Regions from separate parts of the Streptococcus sp. HMSC071D03 genome, predicted to be linked through region 1. Evidence: predicted binding sites of a transcription regulator. Region 1 holds the regulator's gene; the other holds the start of a gene.
The links. The regulator Rex, encoded in region 1, represses fermentation and respiration genes when NADH is low (regulators of the CRP and FNR family bind a similar motif). The targets are predictions, from matches to a motif close to TTGTGAANTANTTCACAA.
Positions count from the first base shown of each region.

Region 2: adhP (alcohol dehydrogenase AdhP) is a predicted target of Rex. The motif match lies at 2,349-2,366, and genes of this name have one in related genera.

Region 1 covers NZ_KV807695.1:2,110-6,327, reverse strand. The annotation lists gene HMPREF2837_RS00685 (ribose-phosphate diphosphokinase) at 1-76, shown strand, start outside; gene HMPREF2837_RS00680 (cysteine desulfurase family protein) at 92-1,207, shown strand; gene HMPREF2837_RS00675 (DUF1831 domain-containing protein) at 1,212-1,559, shown strand; gene HMPREF2837_RS00670 (DUF4649 family protein) at 1,569-1,784, shown strand; gene HMPREF2837_RS00665 (redox-sensing transcriptional repressor Rex) at 1,866-2,507, shown strand; gene HMPREF2837_RS00660 (gamma-glutamyl-gamma-aminobutyrate hydrolase family protein) at 2,523-3,212, shown strand; gene radC (RadC family protein) at 3,335-4,015, opposite strand; gene HMPREF2837_RS00650 (O-acetylhomoserine aminocarboxypropyltransferase/cysteine synthase family protein) at 4,079-4,218, opposite strand, start outside.
Region 2 covers NZ_KV807802.1:26,224-30,441, forward strand. The annotation lists gene HMPREF2837_RS09005 (PTS sugar transporter subunit IIB) at 1-684, opposite strand, end outside; gene adhP (alcohol dehydrogenase AdhP) at 1,227-2,246, opposite strand; gene HMPREF2837_RS09015 (glutamate-cysteine ligase family protein) at 2,616-3,893, shown strand; gene thrC (threonine synthase) at 3,968-4,218, shown strand, end outside.

The DNA.
Region 1 (4,218 bases):
CACTGCTAGCGAATTGATTGGTGATGCTATGGTTCGTATTCATGAAAGAAAACCAGTTAGTCCACTATTTAAATAGAAATTAGGTGAATTTTTGATTTATTTGGATAATGCTGCAACGACTCCGATGTCTTCAGTAGCTATCTCAGCAATGACTCAAGTCATGCAAAAAACTTATGGCAACCCTTCTAGTATTCATGGACATGGGCGCCAAGCAGGTAAACTATTACGAGAATCTCGTCAAGAACTAGCAAGTTTACTAGGAACAAAGCCACAACATATATTCTTTACCACTGGTGGTACTGAAAGCAATAATACTGCTATCATCGGCTACTGCCTTCGCCATCAAAATCGTGGAAAGCACATTATCACTACTGCGATTGAGCACCATGCTGTTCTAGAACCCATCAAATACTTGGTTGAAAATTTTGGTTTTGAAGTGACTATTTTACAGCCTGAACATCAAGAAATCACTGCAGACCAAGTCAAAAATGCACTGCGTGAAGATACCATTCTTGTTTCTACTATGTTTGCCAACAATGAAACGGGTACACTGTTACCTATTGCTGAAATTGGTGAGGTTCTAAAAAATCATCCAGCCGTCTATCATGTCGATGCAGTTCAGGCAATCGGTAAATTAGAGATACTTCCCGAAGAATTGGGAATTGATTTTCTCAGTGCTTCTGCACACAAATTTTATGGTCCAAAAGGAGTTGGTTTTCTCTATGCTGCATCTACAGATTTTGATTCCTACCTTCATGGTGGTGATCAAGAGCAGAAAAAAAGAGCAGGAACAGAAAATCTTCCTGCCATTGTAGGAATGGTAGCAGCTCTAAAGGATGATCTTGAAAACCAAGCACAAAACTTTAAAAAGGTTCAAAAACTAAAAGACACATTCTTAAATGAAATTGCTGGGACAGACTATTACCTCAATCAAGGGAAAAACCAGCTACCTTATGTCCTTAATATTGGATTCCCAGGTCAACGTAATGATCTACTACTCCTTCGTCTAGATCTTGAAGGTATTTCTATTTCAACTGGCTCTGCTTGTACTGCAGGTGTCGTTCAGGTTAGTCATGTTCTTCAGGCTTTCTACGGTGAAGACTCTCCTCGCTTACACGAATCCGTTCGCGTCAGCATTTCACCTCAAAATACAGGGCAAGAAATAATCACTCTCGCACAAACTCTAAAAGAAATCATTGGAGGTTAACTCAATGGCATTCGAAAAAACCATTAGTCTTAAAAATTGCCGTTATAATTACACACTTAGCCCAACCGTCAAAAAGTTCACTCTAAAAGATAACACTTTTTTTGAAACTAAGGTTGGTAACTATGAACTAACGCGTCTTCTTGAAAAAGTTCCAAATAGTGGGGAAGGTTTCCAACTTAAGATTATCATCAACAAAGACTTAACAGGTGCAAAAATCAACATCACTGATAAATTTGGTCTACGTTTAGTCGATATCTTTAAGTCAGAAGAAACTCATATCCACCAAGAGAAATTTTACTTCTTGATGGATAGTCTTGTTGAACGTGATGTATTTACTAAAAGCGAAAGATAGAAGGCAATCATGTTTCGATTAACTTACAAAGATACCTATCAAGTCGATCGCGTTTTAGAATACGAAGATTATGAAGCACTCATGCTATCACTTTCAGGCTGTGTGACTCTTCCAGATACTACTGTCATTACTTCTCTGACCTATAATGGAAAAGAAATCTATCAGGGGCTTCTGGGAAATCTCTATCGTTTTCTATCTCACTATGATTTTACGAAGATAAGCTAAGATTTTTCTTAGTTTTTTCTTATTTTTGTTGATTTTTTCACAATCTTTCTATAAAATAGTATTTAGAAAGGTTGTGATTTTGTGAAAGAAAAACAGTCTGCTATTCCAAAAGCAACAGCAAAGAGACTTTCTCTTTATTATCGTATCTTCAAAAGATTTAATTCCGAAAAGATTGAAAGAGCAAACTCAAAACAAATTGCCGAGGCGATTGGAATTGATTCTGCTACTGTTCGACGAGACTTCTCCTACTTTGGCGAACTTGGTCGTCGTGGTTTTGGCTATGATGTTAAAAAGCTAATGACCTTTTTTGCTGATCTTCTGAATGATAATTCGATTACAAATGTCATGCTTGTTGGTATTGGTAACATGGGACATGCCCTACTCCACTACCGCTTCCATGAACGCAATAAAATGAAAATCATTATGGCTTTTGATTTGGACGATCATCCTGAAGTTGGAACACAAACTCCTGATGGAATCCCAATTTATGGAATTTCCCAAATCAAGGATAAAATAAAGAATGCAGATGTTAAAACTGCAATCTTAACAGTTCCGAGTGTCAAATCACAAGAAGTAGCTAATCTCCTTGTCGAAGCAGGTATTAAAGGAATTTTAAGCTTTTCACCCGTTCATCTCCAACTACCAAAAGATGTGGTAGCTCAGTATGTAGATTTAACTAGTGAATTGCAAACTCTCCTCTATTTCATGAGAAAAGAGGATTAGAAAGCGAAAGCATTTATGAAAAAACCAGTTATTGGGATTACAGGAAACGAAAAAGCTCATCCTGATGATGAGTTGATGATGAGTTATTGTATCAAGGGGGTTGTCGAAGGTGTCAAAGAAGCAGGTGGTATACCTCTTATTTTACCCATCGGTGATGAAGACATGGCTCGTGCTTATGTTTCAATGGTAGATAAGCTCATCCTTACTGGTGGGCAAAATGTCGATCCTAAGTTTTATGATGAAGAAAAGACCATTGATAGTGATGACTACCACTTACAAAGAGATATCTTTGAGTTAGCTCTGATAAAAGAAGCTATCCAGCAAAATAAAGCCATTTTTTCTGTTTGTCGTGGGACTCAACTCTTTAATGTTGCTATGGGTGGTACCTTATTTCAAGATATTGAAGACCACTGGCAAGACTCTACTGCCGAATACACCACTCAGCGCTTGGCAACAGAGCCAGATAACATTCTTAGAGAAATTTACGGGGAAATTTCCCATATCAATTCATTCCACCACCAGAGCATTAAGGACTTGGCTCCTAATCTCAAGGTTATCGCCTATGATCCAAAAGATAACATTATCGAGGCTGTAATGACAACTGATCAGATTCGCTTTCTCGGTGTTCAATGGCATCCTGAGAGTCTCTATGAAAATCGTCCCAAGGATAAAAAGCTCTTTGACTATGTCGTAAATAAATTGTAAGTGGCTGCCTCAAAAGGGTTTCAAAAAGAAAAAGGCATTATTTCAGGTGTTCAAAAAGCTCGAAATGATGCTTTTTATTATGTAATTATTTCCCATAGAGATGCGTTTTGTATTAAATTCATTTATATGAGGTCCGTCTTCTCACGATAACTAAAATAATCGGAGTGTGAAACAATTAGATGGTCCAATAAGACCAAACCCATTAACTCACAGGCTTCTTTGACAAGCTTCGTAACATGGTCATCATTTCTACTTGGCATGACAGCACCAGATGGATGATTATGAACCAGTATCATAGATGTTGCCATATGCTTCAAAGCATAGTGGAGAATTTCCCGTGGTTCAGCAATACTTCTAGTAGCTGAGCCGATAAAAATGGTTTGCTGATGAATGATTTGATTTTGAGTATTCAGATAGAGCGCCACCAGGTGCTCTTGTTTTTTATCTCCCAGTTCAGCTTGCATCTTTTTAGCCAGTCTTTGACTACTGAGGATACTCTCTGCCTCAATGGTTTCTTGTTTGTGAATACGACTTCCCAGCTCAATCATCGCTTGCAACTCAATAGCTTTCACTCTACCAATACCTGATAATCCCTGTAGTTCTTGTAGTGTCATTTTTTTCAAATCAGTTAAGCAATTTAATTGATTCAATACTTTTTGTGCAATTTCAAAAACAGTAGATTGGCGTGTCCCCGTTCTGAGTAAAATAGCTAGTAATTCCTGATTACTCAAACTCTCTACTCCTTCTGTCACCAGTCGTTCTCTTGGCAAGAGCGAATCTTCTTGAAATGAAATACTATACATAAAAATCCTCCTCACTTTATTATTCGTGAGAAGGAGCTTAAACCAGATAAATTTTATCTATTTTTAAATATTTTCAAGAGCAAGACGCAAATCTTCAATCAAATCATCAACATTTTCAAGACCAATTGATAGACGGATTTGATTTTTTGTTACTCCTGCTGCTTCTAAATCTGAGTCAGACAACTGGGCATGAGTGGTAGTTG
Region 2 (4,218 bases), on a different contig from region 1:
GATTGGAACAACGTTAGCCTTCACTCCGTTTGGAGCTGCTTGTTTGATCAATTCTTTACGAAGGTCATCTTTAGCAACGTTATCTGAAGCAACGATGATACGGTTAGCTTTTGAATCTGGTGTCCAAGCAGTTGCTACTTGTCCGTGAAGGAGACGAGTGTCAAGACGTGCAAGATTGATTTTCAATTTACCGTCTCCGATAACTGTTCCTTCTGGAATAGCGGCTTGGGCAACTGGAGCAGTTGCAGCAGTAGCAACTTCCTCAGCTGGATTTAGTTCTTCTGGAAGAGCCTTGATGCCATCTTTGGCTTCTTTAATGATGTTCGCAGCAACTTTAGCCACTCCGGCATTAGCGTCCATGAGGCGCTCTGTATATGCTTGGATTAACATCGGTAAGTTAAGTCCTGTGATGATGGCAAATTTACGCTCAGGGTTTTCTCCCATTACGCGGCTAGCTTGGTTAAATGGAGACCCACTCCAAAGGTCAGCCAAGACTAGAACCTCATCTTCTGCGTCAAATGCAGCCACAGCATTGTTGAACTTGGCGTATAAATCATCTGGACCTTCGTTTGGCATAAAGGTTACAACTTGAACCTTTTCTTGTTCACCAAAGATCATAGATCCTGACTGATGAATACCCGCGGCAAATTCACCGTGGCTCGCAATAATGATTCCGATACTCATTATTGTCATTCCTCCTTATAAAATGTTTGACTCTTAGTTTAAGAAAACTTTAAGACTCCTTAAGTATAAATCGTTTTCAGAAAAAAAGCAACTAATTATAATAAAGAGTGAAAAAAATCCCAAAGCTCTATCTTTACAGATATTGATATATAAACTTTTTTGTGAAATCGTCTATAAAATGGTAAAAAAATTTAATATAAAAAATGGGTGGGCAGAGGTCAATGAATTAACTCACGACTTTCTAGTCCCGGTCCCTGATGTTTCAACAATCCGCTGTTTGTAGAATTTGTCTAGAAAAATGACGTTTTCTTCACTAGTGCTCTTGGGCGTCTAAAAAATGCCCCAAGTCCAATTAGTTGTCGTATCAAAATGTTATACTCAATGAAAATCAAAGAGCAAACTAGGAAGCTAGCCGCAAGATGTACTTGAGTACGGCAAGGGGACGATGACGTGGTTTGAATTTGATTTTCGAAGAGTATTATTGCTAAAAAAACGAGGTGGGATTTTCTGTCCCTACCTCGTTTTGGCATTTATTATTTATCTTAATGAGTAAAGTCTAGAACCATACGACCTTGGATGGTTCCAGCAGCCATTTCATCAAAGACAGCAATGGCATCTTCGACAGGGCGTTTTTGAACGATTGGTACAACCAGACCTTCAGCACCAAATTGGAAGGCTTCTTCCAAATCTTTACGTGTTCCAACGAGAGAACCGATGACTTGGATACCGTCAAGAACTGTTTTGACGATGCTAAGATCCATCATTTCAGATGGGAGACCGACAGCTATTACACGACCGCCTGCACGAACAGAGTCAACTGCTTGGTTAAAGGCAACTTTTGATACAGCTGTTACGACAGCTGAGTGAGCACCACCGTTTGTCTTTTCTTTGATAAGGCCTGGGACATCTTCGACTTCAAGACCGTTAATCACGATATCTGCACCAACTTCTTTAGCTAGGGCAAGTTTATCGTTGTTAATATCTACTGCGATAACGTGAGCGTTGAACACTTTTTTAGCGTATTGAACAGCCAAGTTACCAAGACCTCCAGCACCATAGAGGATAACCCATTGACCTGGCTCAACTTTTGCTTCTTTGATAGCCTTGTATGTGGTAACACCGGCACAAGTGATAGAAGAAGCTTGGGCTGGATCGAGACCTTCTGGAACCTTAACGGCATAATCTGCAGTTACGATACATTGTTCTGCCATACCACCATCTACTGAGTATCCTGCATTTTTTACGGAACGGCAAAGAGTTTCGCGTCCAGTTGTACAGTATTCACACATACCACAGCCTTCAAAGAACCAAGCTACGCTGACACGGTCGCCAACTTTGAGGCTTTTAACATCAGGAGCAACTTCTTTGACGATACCGATACCTTCGTGACCGAGAACGCGTCCTGGAACTTTACCAAAGTCACCATGTGCAACGTGGAGGTCAGTGTGGCAGACACCACAGTACTCAACTTCTACAAGAGCTTCCCCAGTTTCGAGCGGACGGAGCACTTTTTCTTCAATAGCAACACCAGTGCTTTCTGGATTTACAACAACAGCTTTCATAGCTATCCTCCTTGATTAGTCGTTGAGGTGCAGAGGAAAAGGGGCTTGGCTTGAAAAGCTTTCAAGTGAAGTCGAATTTGAACTGCCCTCTTTTTTGTCTATATGTGAATTATATCACTATATTTAATATAATACAAGGGATTTGATGCAAAAACATATGTAATCGCTTAACCGGTTGATGAGACTGTGAAAATTGAACAATGACATCTGACGTCTTATCATAAAATTTCATATAATGAGGAAGTTATTTGGTCTTAAATCTAGGGAGCGAGCTTGCAAACAGATTTTCTAAGGTCCTTCTCTAGGACTTTTTGGTATAATAGAGAGTAATTTGTTTTCTAGTATGAGAAGTTAGAATGAGAGGTATGTATGTCCCCTTCAGTTCAGTTATTAAAAGACCGCTATTTAAAGAATATCAAAGAAAATCCAGATCTCTACATCGGTATTGAGTTGGAGTTTCCGATCGTTCATAAGAAAGGCCAACCTACAGATATTGAAGTCAGCAAGGACTTGATGCATTTTTTGGTTGATGCTCTCAGTCTGAAAGTTGAAAAGGAGGACCAGGATGGAAATCCGATTCAGCTTGTAGAACCGGTGAGTCAAGATCGTATTTTGTTTGAGGTTTCCTACACAACACTTGAGTTTGCCTTTGGTCGAGCTCGGAATATCCAAGAGATCGAAGGCCGTTTTGAGACTTATATGAAGGTAATCCAAGAAAAGCTAGGCGAAAAGAATCATGCTATCCAGGGTTGGGGGATTCACCCAAACTGGGATAGCAATGATAATAGACCTGTCGCTTATCCACGATACCAGATGTTAATGGACTATCTGAAGATGGGCAACAATCAGGAGTCCGTTTCTTTGCATGATTTTCCACAATATGGAGCCTTTATCTGTGGTAGTCAAGTTCAGTTGGATGTATCGACTGCTAACTACCTACGTGTCATTAATGCATTCACTCAGCTTGAGGCAGCCAAAGCCTACTTGTTTGCCAATTCTCAGTTTTCTGGAGCAGACTGGGACACCCAGATTTCACGAGATATCTTTTGGGAAGACTCCATGCATGGGATTTATCCAGAGAATGTTGGTGTCAATGCCAGACTCTTCAAAGATGAGGATGATTTTTTTGATTATCTAGACCACTCTGCGATTTTTACAGCAGAACGAGATGGGGAAACCTACTATTTTTCTCCGATTCGAGCGAAAGATTATCTGTCTACAAGTCAGATTAGGGCTTTTGGGATTAATAGGAAAGAAGTTAGTATAGTTCCAGAGGAAAAAGATTTTTCGAGTCATCGAAGCTACCAGTTTCAAGACTTGACAACACGAGGGACTGTTGAATTTCGTAGTGTTTGTACACAACCGCTAGACCGAACCTTTGCTTCGGCAGCCTTTCATTTAGGCTTGTTGGTGAATCTTGACAAGCTTGAAGCTTACCTAGAAACAGCTCCTTTCTTTGAGAGATTTGGTCGTGACTACAAGTCTTTGAGAAGACAATTTTCTAAGAAACACCTCACAGATGAAGAAACAGCTGGGATTGTCCAGTTCTCCAAAGACTTGCTAGCTATAGCAGAGCAAGGACTTGAGATGAGAGGTCAGAGTGAAATGACTTATTTAGTGCCTTTGAAAGAAGAATTAGACCTATAATTTTCCTATAAAGGAAGAATTTTCTGAAAAATCATGTTATAATGAATAAGACTATAGATAAAGGATAGAGATTTATGACATTAGTTTATCAATCAACGCGTGATGCGAACAATACCGTAACAGCCAGCCAAGCGATTTTGCAAGGTTTGGCAACAGATGGGGGCTTATTTACTCCAGTTAGCTATCCAAAGGTTGATTTGGATTTTGAAACATTAAAAGACGCTTCTTACCAAGAAGTAGCTAAGCTTGTCTTGTCAGCTTTCTTGGATGACTTTACAGCAGAAGAGTTGGACTACTGTATCTCCAACGCCTATGACAGCAAGTT